One region of the Nitrincola iocasae genome, then DNA from elsewhere that is predicted to be linked to it. Evidence: predicted binding sites of a transcription regulator. Region 1 holds the regulator's gene; each other region holds the start of a gene.
What was found. The regulator FliA, encoded in region 1, starts transcription of late flagellar genes. The targets are predictions, from matches to a motif close to CTAAAGTTNNNNNNNNNNCNGCCGATA.
Positions count from the first base shown of each region.

Region 2: a site for FliA is predicted at 1,211-1,237, ahead of fliK (flagellar hook-length control protein FliK). Genes of this name have one in related genera too.
Region 3: a site for FliA is predicted at 1,462-1,488, ahead of F5I99_RS15255 (flagellin N-terminal helical domain-containing protein). Genes of this name have one in related genera too.
Region 4: a site for FliA is predicted at 1,405-1,431, ahead of flgM (flagellar biosynthesis anti-sigma factor FlgM). Genes of this name have one in related genera too.

Region 1 covers NZ_CP044222.1:552,424-555,553, reverse strand. The annotation lists gene F5I99_RS02630 (chemotaxis protein CheA) at 1-316, opposite strand, end outside; gene F5I99_RS02625 (protein phosphatase CheZ) at 330-1,124, opposite strand; gene cheY (chemotaxis response regulator CheY) at 1,148-1,519, opposite strand; gene F5I99_RS02615 (RNA polymerase sigma factor FliA) at 1,619-2,329, opposite strand; gene F5I99_RS02610 (MinD/ParA family protein) at 2,354-3,130, opposite strand, start outside.
Region 2 covers NZ_CP044222.1:3,139,065-3,142,194, reverse strand. The annotation lists gene fliK (flagellar hook-length control protein FliK) at 1-1,147, opposite strand, end outside; gene ccmA (cytochrome c biogenesis heme-transporting ATPase CcmA) at 1,280-1,924, shown strand; gene ccmB (heme exporter protein CcmB) at 1,921-2,655, shown strand; gene F5I99_RS14435 (heme ABC transporter permease) at 2,666-3,130, shown strand, end outside.
Region 3 covers NZ_CP044222.1:3,310,438-3,313,567, forward strand. The annotation lists gene F5I99_RS15255 (flagellin N-terminal helical domain-containing protein) at 1-1,367, opposite strand, end outside; gene F5I99_RS15260 (hypothetical protein) at 1,525-1,851, shown strand; gene flgL (flagellar hook-associated protein FlgL) at 1,855-3,130, opposite strand, start outside.
Region 4 covers NZ_CP044222.1:3,325,797-3,328,926, forward strand. The annotation lists gene F5I99_RS15325 (chemotaxis protein CheV) at 1-569, opposite strand, end outside; gene flgA (flagellar basal body P-ring formation chaperone FlgA) at 632-1,330, shown strand; gene flgM (flagellar biosynthesis anti-sigma factor FlgM) at 1,466-1,777, shown strand; gene flgN (flagellar protein FlgN) at 1,786-2,271, shown strand; tRNA gene F5I99_RS15345 (tRNA-Arg) at 2,327-2,402, shown strand; gene F5I99_RS15350 (cytochrome-c peroxidase) at 2,362-3,130, opposite strand, start outside.

The DNA of each region.
Region 1 (3,130 bases):
CCTGCTCGAACATCAAATTGACCGAATCCAAAGCCTGGAGTACCACATCCATAAGTGACGGGGAAATAGTCAGTTCGCCGTTACGCAGCTGGTCGAAAAGGTTTTCAGCTTTGTGGCAACAATCCACCATGGTATCAAGCTGTAAAAAACCGGCCCCCCCCTTGACCGTATGAAAGCCGCGAAAGATCGCATTCAGCAAGTCCCGATCATCAGGACGCTGCTCTAGTTCGACCAACTGCTCTGACAGAAGCTCAAGTATCTCTCCTGCCTCTACTAGGAAATCTTCAAGAATTTCCTGATCAACATCCAAACTCATAGAGATCTCCTAATCAAAACCCAAGGCTCGAGAGCAGTTCATCCACATCATCCTGACTACTGACTGCACCGGCTTCTTTCTTTTTAAGCTGCGGTCCCTGAGCACGTATCGCATCCTGATCCTCACTGGAATCATCTCCATGAGGCATCTCGATACCGGTTAGACGCTCAACCTTGGCAGCCATATCCATTAGTTTAACCAGCTGTGATTCAACCTGCGTCATCAAGGTGATAACGCGTCGAATCAACTGACCGGTTATATCCTGAACGCTCTGGGAAACCAGAATGTCAGTCAGGGTAGCGCGCAGTTCTGCAATTGTTTTTTCGGACTCATTTTTGACATCACAGGTACGATCATAGACCCCATCCAGGGCTTTGAAATCACCCTCTAACTGGCCTACCAACATCAGCAAATCACGAAAGCGCTCAGACTGCCCATCCAGGCGATCCACCAGACTCAGCGAACGATCTACTCGATCCATGGTTTCATGTGAGCTTTTATCTGTCAGCTCTATAACATAAGCGAGACGATCAGATGCATCTGTCATGGCTGGCAGATTACTCACATCTGTTGATGGAATTTTGTCATCAATATCGGAAGAGAAGGCTTTAATAGCCTCATGAAGCCCACGTGTCAGATGGCCAACTTCATTATAAAAAACCTGATGCCGAGCTTCCTGGAGATCATTTATCAGCTCCATAGCATGGCTGAGATCACCCTGCTCAATCGTCTCAACCAACTCTCGGGCCATCTGCCCAAGCAGGTCCTCGAGACCATCGTATTCCAGTGTGGCTATCTTTTTTTTCATTATTCCATCTCTTGCCAGCGACTTCAGGTGATACGTTCAAATATTTTTTCGATTTTTTCTTTGAGAACGACAGCCGTAAAGGGCTTGATCACATAACCATTCACACCTGCTTGAGCAGCGGCGATGATCTGCTCACGTTTAGCCTCGGCCGTAACCATAAGCACAGGTATATGTGAGAGTTCTGGATCAGCACGAACCTCTTTCAGCAGATCGATACCAGTCATGCCTGGCATATTCCAGTCAGTGATCAGAAACTCGATACGGCCTTGCTTAAGAATCGGCAAAGCTGTTTTGCCATCATCAGCCTCTTCCACATTGGTAAAGCCTAGATCTCGCAGCAAGTTTTTGATTATTCGCCTCATAGTGGAAAAATCATCCACAACAAGAATCCTGATGTCTTTTTTCACAAGACACTGCCCCCCCGGCTTTCTACAGTAAAAGATAAGCGTGCTAAACCTATACTAGACAGGCCCGACACGGATAACAAACAAAAATCACTGCCAATCACGTAACCGCCCCCTTAACCGCAGTGCGGCTTGGGTATGTATCTGACTGACCCTTGACTCACTGACACCCAGAACACTACCAATCTCTTTCAAATTAAGTTCTTCATCATAGTAGAGCGCCATGACCAGTTTTTCACGTTCAGGCAATGTACCGATAGCGTCGGCAAGTGCCTGACGAAATGACGCACTCTGAAATGACTCATCCGGTCCAGGATCATCACCTTCAAACTGCATCCCCACTGAATCGTCTTCATCATGACTCAGCTCATCAATACTAAAAAGTCGACTATCCAGTGAATCCTGCAATAAAGCATGATAAGCAGCAACGGTTATATCCAGCTCTGCTGCCACATCAGCATCCGATGCGTCCCGCCCGGTTCGTAACTCTACAACCCGAATAGCCTCACTGACACGGCGTCCGTTGCGATGAACCGATCGCGGCGTCCAGTCACCACGACGAACCTCATCAATAATAGATCCTCGAATGCGGATACCGGCATAGGTTTCAAAACTCGCCCCTTTACCCGGATCAAATTTTCTTGAGGCTTCCAGCAAACCGATCATACCAGCCTGCACCAAATCATCCAGCACAACACTGGATGGCAACCTGGCCAGAAGATGCTGGGCAATGCGCTTCACCAACGGGCTATATTGTTCCAGCAGCTCATTACTGGTTTTAAATTGAAGCTGGTTATACATACAGCTCAGGTTTCCGGTATTCAGTTAATGTCGCTTGACCAACTGCTCAACAAAAAATTCCAAGTGGCCACGCGGCGTTTTTAAAACCGGCCAGTTTTCTACTTTATTGGCTAACTGCCGATAAGCTGCAGATGCTTTACTTCCTGAAAATGCTTTTAAAACAGGTGTTTGCTTCTGCACTGCTTTACGAACTGCATCATCATAAGGTATTGATCCAACGTATTGAAGCGTTACATCCAAAAACCTGTCAGTTACTGTGAGTATTTTATTAAACATATTACGCCCCTCGGTTTCAGAATGGACCATATTGGCCAGTATCCGAAAGTGCGTCATCTTATGATCACGGTTCAACATCTTAATTAAAGCATACGCATCGGTAATTGACGTAGGCTCATCACAAACAACCACCAACACTTCCTGAGCCGCCTTAACAAAACTAACCACCGACTCTGATATACCAGCAGCTGTATCTATAATCAGAATATCCATCAGCTCAGCGATATCATTAAATGCATGTATTAGCTCAGCATGCTGATGCTCTGACAAAGCCGTCATAGCTTGAGTACCTGAAGATGCTGGTACGATAGACATGTTCTTATCCACCTTAACTAATACATCAGCGAGTGAGCAACGCCCCTCAAGTACATCGGTAATATTCTTTTTAACTCGCAGCCCCAACAGCACATCCACATTAGCGAGCCCCAGGTCGGCATCCATCAACACAACACGCTGCCCCATTTCGCTCAACGCAGCAGACAGATTCACAGAAACGTTAGTTTTACCGACCCCGCCTTTACCGCC
Region 2 (3,130 bases), 1.5 Mb from region 1:
CACGCACCGGATACCCTTGTGGTCTGGAGGCTGTTTCGGCCTGGCCGAGCGCATTGACTAAGGGGGTGGTAGGTGTGGTGAGTGGTGGGGCCGTGGCGGCTTGTGGAGCGCCAGAAGCGGGAGGTGCTGACGATTGACCGGGTGTTGTTGTCGCTGGAGGTAGAGGGGCTGGTTGAACATTGGCTTGTGTCGGCTGCTGTCCACTAGTCTGAAGCGGGAGTGGTTGGCTGGTTATAGTCGCTGCCAATGCATTTGCACCCGCTACTGCAGCTGGTAATGCAGCCGCTGGAGAGGTTGGCGAGCCGAATGTTGCCGCAGCCGATGCTGCTGTAGCGGCTGCCGTTGCGGCGCTGCCAGCGGGTGCTGATGTGCCAGGTGCTGTGTTGCTGGCCGAGGTATTACTGCTGGCACTGGATGCGGGAGCTGTCGTTGCTGGTACGGTGCTGGTCGCGGACGCGCTGCTGGCTGGGGTAGCACTGGTAGCCGTTGCCGGTGTAGCTGTGGCCGGTGTGGTGCTGGCGGGGCTGCCGCTGGTTGTGGGTGCTGTAGTTGCGGGCGCCGTGTTGGTCGGGTTACCGCTAGTACTGGGTGTCGCTGCAGCCGGAGATGTGTTACCGCCACTCCCCGGTGTTGCCGTGGCGGGTGTGCTGCCTGGCAGTGGTGCTGTTTGCGCTGCAACAGCGGGCTGTGAAATGACCACCCCGCGAACCGGTTGATTTAAAGGTAGACTGTTGGCCTGGCTGAGTGATCCGGCGGTGATACGCAGCAAAAAAGCTTCAGCCGCCGCTCTGGCCTGGGCCGGTGCATTCTGGGCATTGCCAGCCCCCGATTGCCCGGGCATTTGTGCTGCAGAAGATTGCCCTGTGTTGATTGGCAGACGCAGTTGTAGATTACCTTCCGTGTCACGGCTGAGGATAACCTGACTGCCTTGAGGTAATGGGCGCTGGGTAGTCAGTTCCAGGGTTCGATTGCCGCTTTGCAACTGGACAGTGAACTGTCCAGGCTGTGCCGGATTCTGTGATACACGCTGAACGGTCGCACTGGCTTCCTTGCCGGCAGGCAGCATTCGGGCAATATCTGTCCCTCGACCAGTTTGACTGGCTTCATTGCTGACATGGTTAGCACGTATGTTCAGGTATGATTGCACAGTCTTCCCCGGTAAACCTCTAACATGACTGACTCTAACAGTTTATAATAATAGTTATGTTTATATCGGCGGTAATACAGATTTTTTCAGTGTTATTGCTGATTCAGTATATTTTTCATGACAGGGTGATTTGTGGCTGACCCGCTTCTTCAGGTGGTAGACCTCTTCTGCGAACGTGATGACCGAGTTTTGTTCGATGGATTATGCTTCAGTGTGTTTCCTGGCGAAATCTTGCAGGTCGAAGGTCAGAATGGTAGTGGCAAGACAACACTGTTGCGTATTCTGAGTGGTCTGTCACGGCATTATGAAGGGCAGATCCTTTGGCGTGGTGAGCCGGTTGCCCGGCAGGTAGACGCATTTCGGCGTCAACTCTTGTATTTCGGTCATCAGCCAGGTGTTAAAGCGATACTGACAGCGGAAGAGAATTTGCGCTGGTACGCGGCATTGGATCCAGGTATTGATCTACAGCAAATCACTCCGGCGCTTGATGCGGTAGGCTTGAAAGGGTTTGAAGATATACCCTGTCACATGCTCTCGGCCGGACAGAATCGACGGGTCAACCTGGCTCGCTTATACCTCAGTCGGGCACCTTTGTGGATTTTGGATGAGCCTTTTACGGCAATCGATAAAAAAGGGGTTGCTGCAAAAGAAGCACTGCTGGTAGAACATGCAGCGCGGGGTGGCACAGTGATGCTGACCACTCACCATGAGCTGGATTTGAGTCGGCATGTTCGTCGTATCAATCTGGATGAATTGTCGGGAACTAAATGCGCATGATAGACACAAATCCTCAGCGATTGGCTGCATTACAAACTGACAGTGAAACTGATTACAGCCTGGCAAAAATTTTTTTCGCTACGTTAAAGCGTGAGATGCAACTGGCATTGCGCCGACGCAGTGATCTGGTTAATCCACTGATCTTTTTTTTGATGGTCGCTACGCTGTTTCCGCTGGGAGTCAGTCCTGAGCCGACCTTGCTGGCAATATTGGCCCCTGGTGTGGTTTGGGTGGCGGCTTTACTGGCAACCTTGCTGGCGATGGATAGTCTGTTTCGTTCAGATTTTGAAGATGGATCGCTTGAACAGATATTGTTAAGCCCGCAACCTTTGTTTGTCGTGGTGTTAGGTAAAGTATTGGCGCATTGGATGATGACCGGTTTGCCGCTCACATTGATGGCGCCTTTATTGGGTGTGATGCTGTTTTTGCCGGCAGAGGGAATGCAGGGGTTAATGCTGAGTCTGCTGATCGGCACTCCGACTTTGAGTCTGGTGGGAGCAATAGGGGCGGCGCTAACAGTGGCTTTGCGTAAAGGTGGTGTGTTGATTTCATTGCTGGTGCTGCCCTTGTATATACCGGTACTAATCTTTGGTACGGCGGCTGTTGAGGCTGCCTTGACGGGTCTGCCGGTCGGTGGGCATCTGGCTTTACTGGGCGCGTTGCTGGCACTGGGGTTGGCTTTAGCGCCACTGGCCATTGCAGCTGCATTACGAATTTCGGTGAGTGGATAAAGAGAAAATTATGGCAGGAAAAAACCTGATGCCGCGCTGGTTTTATCAGTTGGCTTCACCACGCTGGTGTTACCAGATTACCGGAAAGCTATTACCGGGGTTTGCAATCGCTGCAGTCATACTGATTGTGGGCGGAGTGATCTGGGGGCTGGCCTTTGCGCCACCGGATTATCAGCAGGGTAATAGTTTCCGGATTATCTATTTACATGTGCCGACCGCTTACATGGCGCAGTCCACTTATATGACGATGGCGATTGCCGGAGCTATAGGTCTGATCTGGAAAATGAAGGTGGCTGATATGGTCGCCAAATCCTGTGCACCTATCGGGGCTTCATTAGCTGTGTTGGCACTGATTACTGGCGCAATCTGGGGTAAGCCTACTTGGGGCTCCTGGTGGGTTTGGGATGCCAGACTAACGTCTATGCTGATCCTGCTTTTTTTATATTTAGGCGTTATGGCACTGAACTCTGCCATA
Region 3 (3,130 bases), 1.4 Mb from region 1:
AGCGCATCAATATCTGCACCTGAGTTGATAATTTCACCATTAAGGTGAAAATCAGCTGCAGCATGCGCACCGGTTTTGGCACTCACATCGATTTCAACTGAACTAAAGGCGGTCGCTTTAACAGCGGTTTCACTGCTAACTGCATTGATAGCATTAACAGTATCCTGAAGCGTAGCGCCATCACCGGCACCCACTTTGACACCATTGATGGTGACATCACCAGATGCCAGCGTACCAGCGCCGGCTGCAGCACCTTCAATGACACCCGGATCATTATTCTCACGGTAACCGAATGCAGCCAAGGTCGCGGTATCACCCACAGAGCCTCGCTCTACAATAACCGCTTCGCCATCATCAGAGGTCAAGGTAATTGATGCGGTTGCATCAGCCAAAGTACCCGTGGCTCCAACGACATCGGTCATAGTGATGCCAGCAACATTCTCAGCACTAATGGTAAGTTTACCATCGTCGCCAACAGATGCCGCCAGGAGACCACCGCCTTCTTCGTTTATCTTAGCAACCAGGCCTTCCATATCTTCTGTGCCGGTTACACTAACTGCAGCGGTAGTACCATCCAGCTTGTTCAGCGTGATAGTCAGTGTATCTGTACCTTCAACCAGCACACCTGTGCCCGCAGAGGTGGCAGTTGTTTCAGCGTAGGTGCTGGCTGTAACACCGCGTACATTGGTGTTGATTTTTTCAATCAAATCCCCGAATTCATCTGTACCACCAGTCCAGGTCTCACCAGTAGCCAGAATAGATTGTCCGTTGATATTGATAGAGTCTTTAGTGAGTGCGGTGGTATCGGCAACCAAGGTTGTTGCTGCACCCATTACATCAGCACTGGTAGACCCCATACCGAGAGTTTTAGCATCCATTTTACCTATGCTGAACTCAATAGTCTGGTTCGCTTCAGAACCCACCTGTAGAGCAGTTTTACCCAAAGATCCATCCAGAATATTCTGACCATTGAAAGAGGTGGTTTCAGCGATACGATCCAACTCGGAGACCAGCTGTTTAACCTCGGCATTCAATGTAGAACGGTTACCTTCAGAGTAGGTTCCGTTGGCAGACTGGATGGACAGTTCACGCATACGCTGCAGAATGTTGGTAGACTCTTCCAGTGCGCCTTCAGCGGTCTGGATCATGGAGATACCATCATTGGCGTTACGAACAGCCTGGTCCAGGCCTCGGATCTGTGAACTCATGCGGTTAGAAATTGCCAGACCGGCCGCATCATCTTTAGCACCGTTGATGCGTTTACCACTGGTCAAGCGTTCCATCGCTGATTGCTGAGCACTCTGTGATTTAGACAGTTGATTCTGCGCATTCAGCGACATAATGTTTGAATTAATTACCATAGACATGACTGTATCTCCTGAGTTAAGAGCAGTGGTAACATGCCACTGATTCTATAAACGTTCCGCTTCAGCTTTATGCCTTTGCAGCGTCTGATAGTGTTATCGCCCGACTCTGACTGTTCTTTAGTATTTTTTTAACAAGTTTTTAATTGAGCCAAAATTTATGAAGCCTTTAGCGCAATTAGCCCAAGAACTCTGCCAACTCACTGATGCCGCCGTGAACTGCTGTAAAAACGAAGACTGGCAAAAGCTGGAGCTGTATCAGGAACAACGCGCCGTTGTTCTGCAGCAACTAAGAGAGCTGGTTGAACAACAACCCCGTCTGGATGAGCAAACTGCGGCAGAATTCCAAGAGGCTATGCTATCTACCCGTGCAGCGGATCAAATGATTCAGGCGCGGGTTAAGCAGGTACGCCAGATCCTGCTGGATGAAAACTCTGATCTGCTGAAAACACGCAAGGCCAGCCGCGTGTATCAACAGAATGATTGAGTGTTAGCGTAAATAATCGAAGAGGCTCAGGTTCTGCACCCGTGAAAAAGTGGCCTGTGCCGCCTGCAGCCCCAACTCAGTCAGCTTGAACTGACTGAGCGCTTCAGCGTAATCCAGATCCTGGATAGACGATAAGGCACTCTTGGTAAACAACTTAAAGTCGCCATTGGACTCAGCCACACTGTCCAGCGCATTTAAACGCGATCCCAACAGGGTTCGTGATTCGATATTACGACTGGCCGCTGCCTCAAAATCCTCCAAAGCACGCGCAATATTTTCGCTGAATTCTGACTGGGTAGTCGGCGTAAGCGGCTGCTCCAGCAAATCGGCAAGATCCATGGCTATATCCAGCAGGTTTTTCTGCTGATCCGTAACCCGTATTTCCGTAGCGGCTTGTGGCTGATTCGAAAGATCAATCGTCAAGCGTTCACCCTGAGTGATCTCACTGGGTATAAAGGTTAAGCTAATTCCACTGGGCGTGCCAACGGGCGCCTCCAGATTAAGAACAAACTCTGTGTTATCGGCAAAATTCAAACCAGCGGGTGTGTAGGCCACACCATCCACCAGCACTTCGCCTGAAGCAGGATCAAACTCTACCTCCACGTCAGTAACACTGCCGTTATTCATCAGAGTAAGTACTTGAGCACTATCCGCCAGACTCACAGCACTGACATTTGACAGCGGCGGTAACGGTGAACCTGCCAATGAGGGCTGCAGCGTATATGCCTGACCCGTTGCGGGTGTATCCAGTTGTAACTCATAGCCACCGACCGTAATCGGCTGCCCATCAGTATACGGAAAGCTCGTCTGCCCACCCAAACTGATCGGATCACCATCACTATCGGTCAAGGTATAGCTACCGGTTGTGGTTGCAGGTAGCGGATCCTTGGAGAAGGCCAAGGTGATATCACCATACAACTCAGCAAAAGTCTTAGCAACCTGCTGATCTACTAAATTAATTTCACTAATACCCATGACTTCAGGCTGGGCGTTGAACGTCAAATCCTGTGTTTGTGGCACATTGATTTCGGCATTTAGTCCTTCATAACTAAAGCTGTAAGGAAACTCAGTGGTTTCTCCAATCGATTGATCCACCAGTATTTCGCCACCACTATCGCGCAGACGCACACCATAACTCTCAGGCGTATTGGGCTCCAGATAAACCTCAAAGGATAAATCACCACGATTCTTCACCGCATCGGCAAAGCGGGTTTCGGCTTCACGTGATGCAAAAGGCAGCAGTTCTACCGTGTCGTTTTCTACATTAAGCCGCTGCACC
Region 4 (3,130 bases), 1.4 Mb from region 1:
TGAGAGTCATCACAAATCATAACCCGGTACTGCTCGGCCTTGGTTTTCATTTCTTTAGTGGCAATATCACCACTGACATCGGTTGAGGCGGGGTAGATATCAGCCAAAATTTGCTCAACATCAATAATTTCGATGAGTTTTCCTTCAAATTCAAACACCGCTGTCAGGTAATTATCTGACCCAATTTCAGCAGGGGGAGCCATAATCTGATCCCAGTTGGTATTCAGAATGCGGTCGACCTTTCGAACCAGAAAGGCCAGAGTGCGCTTGTTGTACTCAGCAACAATCAAAAAGCAGCTACGCTCCTCTTCCGCTGGCACTGGCGGTCGACCGATAGCTTCAGACAAATCGAGTACGGGTATGGTCTCGCCACGTATGTGTGCCATACCTTTGATAACCGAGGTTTTTCGGGGCACTTCGGTGAGTTCCGGACACTGTAAAACCTCACGCACTTTGAACACGTTAATGCCATAACGCTGCGAGGTTTCAAGACCAAATAACAGAAGCTCAAGACGGTTCTGACCGACCATCTGTGTCCGAAGGTTTACACTATCCAATATACCTGACATGATTCAATAAACCTCAAGCCTACTTAAACAGAGTTGCATCTCCCCGATGGAACAGGAAACGCGTGAATACTGTTAATTTAACACTAGTTGCATTGTTTTTGGTTAATTTTTTGGCTGCAACTGCGGCTAACGCTAGAATGCTGCCTGAAGATATCGAACAACAGGTTCATGACACCCTCATTCATGAGTTTAACACACGATTACCAGAAAGCCGGATTGAAGCAACAATTAATCCTGTAAATCCTGCTCTGGACCTGCCCCGCTGCCAGGCACCACTCGAAATCAGCCTACCGTTTAACAGTGGTCAGCGGGTTACAGCGAAAGTAACCTGCCACACTCCCTCTTTCTGGAGCTTGTTTGTTACCGCCCAAGTAAGCCAACTCGTTGATGTCATTGTGACAAGTCGCCCCTTATCTCGCAACAGCCGCATAGCACCTTCTGACATACGCTTAGTCGAGCAGAATGTGATACGCATGAATGGTGATTATTTCACTCGCGAGCAGGATGTTGTCGGTAAGCAGGTCAGGCGCCCAATGGGCAGCGACGAGGTTATCTCGTCGCGCATGATTGAACGTGCACTGGCTGTATCCCGGGGCGATCAGGTATCACTTGAGTCCAGGCGCGGATCGCTGGTTATCAGAACCTCAGGCATAGCGCTGGAGGATGGCCTGACAGGCGAGCAAATACGCGTCAAAAACGAACAAACCGGCATAGAGATACGTGCAGTCATCACTGCCCCAGGTGTTGTTCAGGTACCTTAATAGCCTGTTTTTGCTATACTGTGTGAATTCATGCTGTGCAGCCGCAAAAATATTAAAAAAACATTAAAGAAACATTAAAGAAAATAAACGGCTGACCGATAACTACAGCATAACCAGATTACGAGGTGATTCAGGATGGCTATTGAACTGAACGGCCTGTCCTCAAACCAGACGACAGCCGCCCGCGGCAAACAGGCAGAACAAACATCTGCCAAGCCCGAAAACAAGGGTAATGCTGACAATACACACGCATCTAAAGCGGATACTGTTCGTCTTAGTGATGCAGCACAGGCTCTGCAGTCCGCCAGATTACAGGCTGATGACAGCTCGGATTTTAATGCCGAAAAAGTGGCTGAGATAAAAGCCGCTATTGCAGATGGTAGCTACAATATCAGCAATGAACGCGTTGCCGATAAACTATTACAGTTCGAAAAACTTTTTAGTTGATCAACTCTATGCCTACAAATCTCTATGAACAGTTTGCAACCCTGACTCATCAGGGTTGTTTGCTTTTCAGTTCGCTCCAAGAAATTCTTGAGCAAGAGCACGCGGTACTGGAACAGCGTGATCTTGAAGGACTAAAGCAAACTACCCGCAATAAGCATGACATACTGCTCAAGATTGAAAACAATATTCGCGAACGCAATCAGACATTAACACTGGCAGGCTTCTCGCCTTCTGAGGCCGGTTTTGAGAGCTTTTCCGCTGAGTTTCCTGCCTCCCTGCGTGAAGCTGTTTTAGCTGATTGGCTGCAACTAAAGCAACAGCTCCATAACGTTCGCGCAACCAGCAAACGTAACGAACAGATTCTATCCCGCAGCAAGCAAAACGTTGACCAGCTACTGGCCCTATTACAAGGACAGCAAGGCTCCAATGTGCTTTATGATCCGGCTGGCAGCAAAGGCAATTACGCAGCGCAACGTAGTATAGGTAAAGCCTAACCCCTCACACACTGGTCAGCCACCCCGATTCTCAGTACAATACCCGCCGCGCCTTCTCCCTGTAGTTCAACCGGATAGAACGGACCCCTCCTAAGGGTCAGATCGGGGTTCGAGTCCCTGCGGGGAGGCCAATAAATGTTCATAACGCTGATCCGTCAGGGTTTCCAGAAACGCCACTAAAGCATCTATACGCCGATCATCCAGTCCGGGGCCCGTTTCCAGCTCTTCCAGAGAGATATTTTCAGCTATTTCAGGCTCTTGCCAAGGCTCACCGGTTTCCGGATTAATCTGCATGGACACCTTACGGCTGTTGTGCTTGTTATAGAACAACACCACCGTACGCAGATCTTTGAAAACCCCATTGTGCATATAGGGTGCTGTTACTGCCACATTACGCAATGTTGGTGTTTTGAACTTACCCCGCTGCTGTGGATCTGTCACCTCCGGATGCGCCAAAAGCCCTTCATCCGGTGTTTGCACCGCATTTAATGCTCGCAAAGCCGTATTTTCAGGAACGCCAATATTATGGAACTCATAATTACTGAAGGTTTCCTGCTCGCTACCCGGCAAAGACTGCAACTGATGACATAGATTGCAATTAGTAAACTGCTGCGAAAAGAACAGGGTCATCCCCAAATCTTCTTCGGGTGTCAGGCTAACCTCGCCTCGCAGATAACGGTCATATTTTGAATCAAAAGGGGCGAACATTGAGGTCTGCTCAAAGCTGGCAATCGCATCAGCCGCTGCTCTATAGGCAGAGTCGGCATTGTTAAAAATATCGTTACCATAGACCTCAGTAAATAGCTGTTGATAGACGGGATTTTGTTCTAATCGAGCCACCAGGGTCTGTTTATCTGGC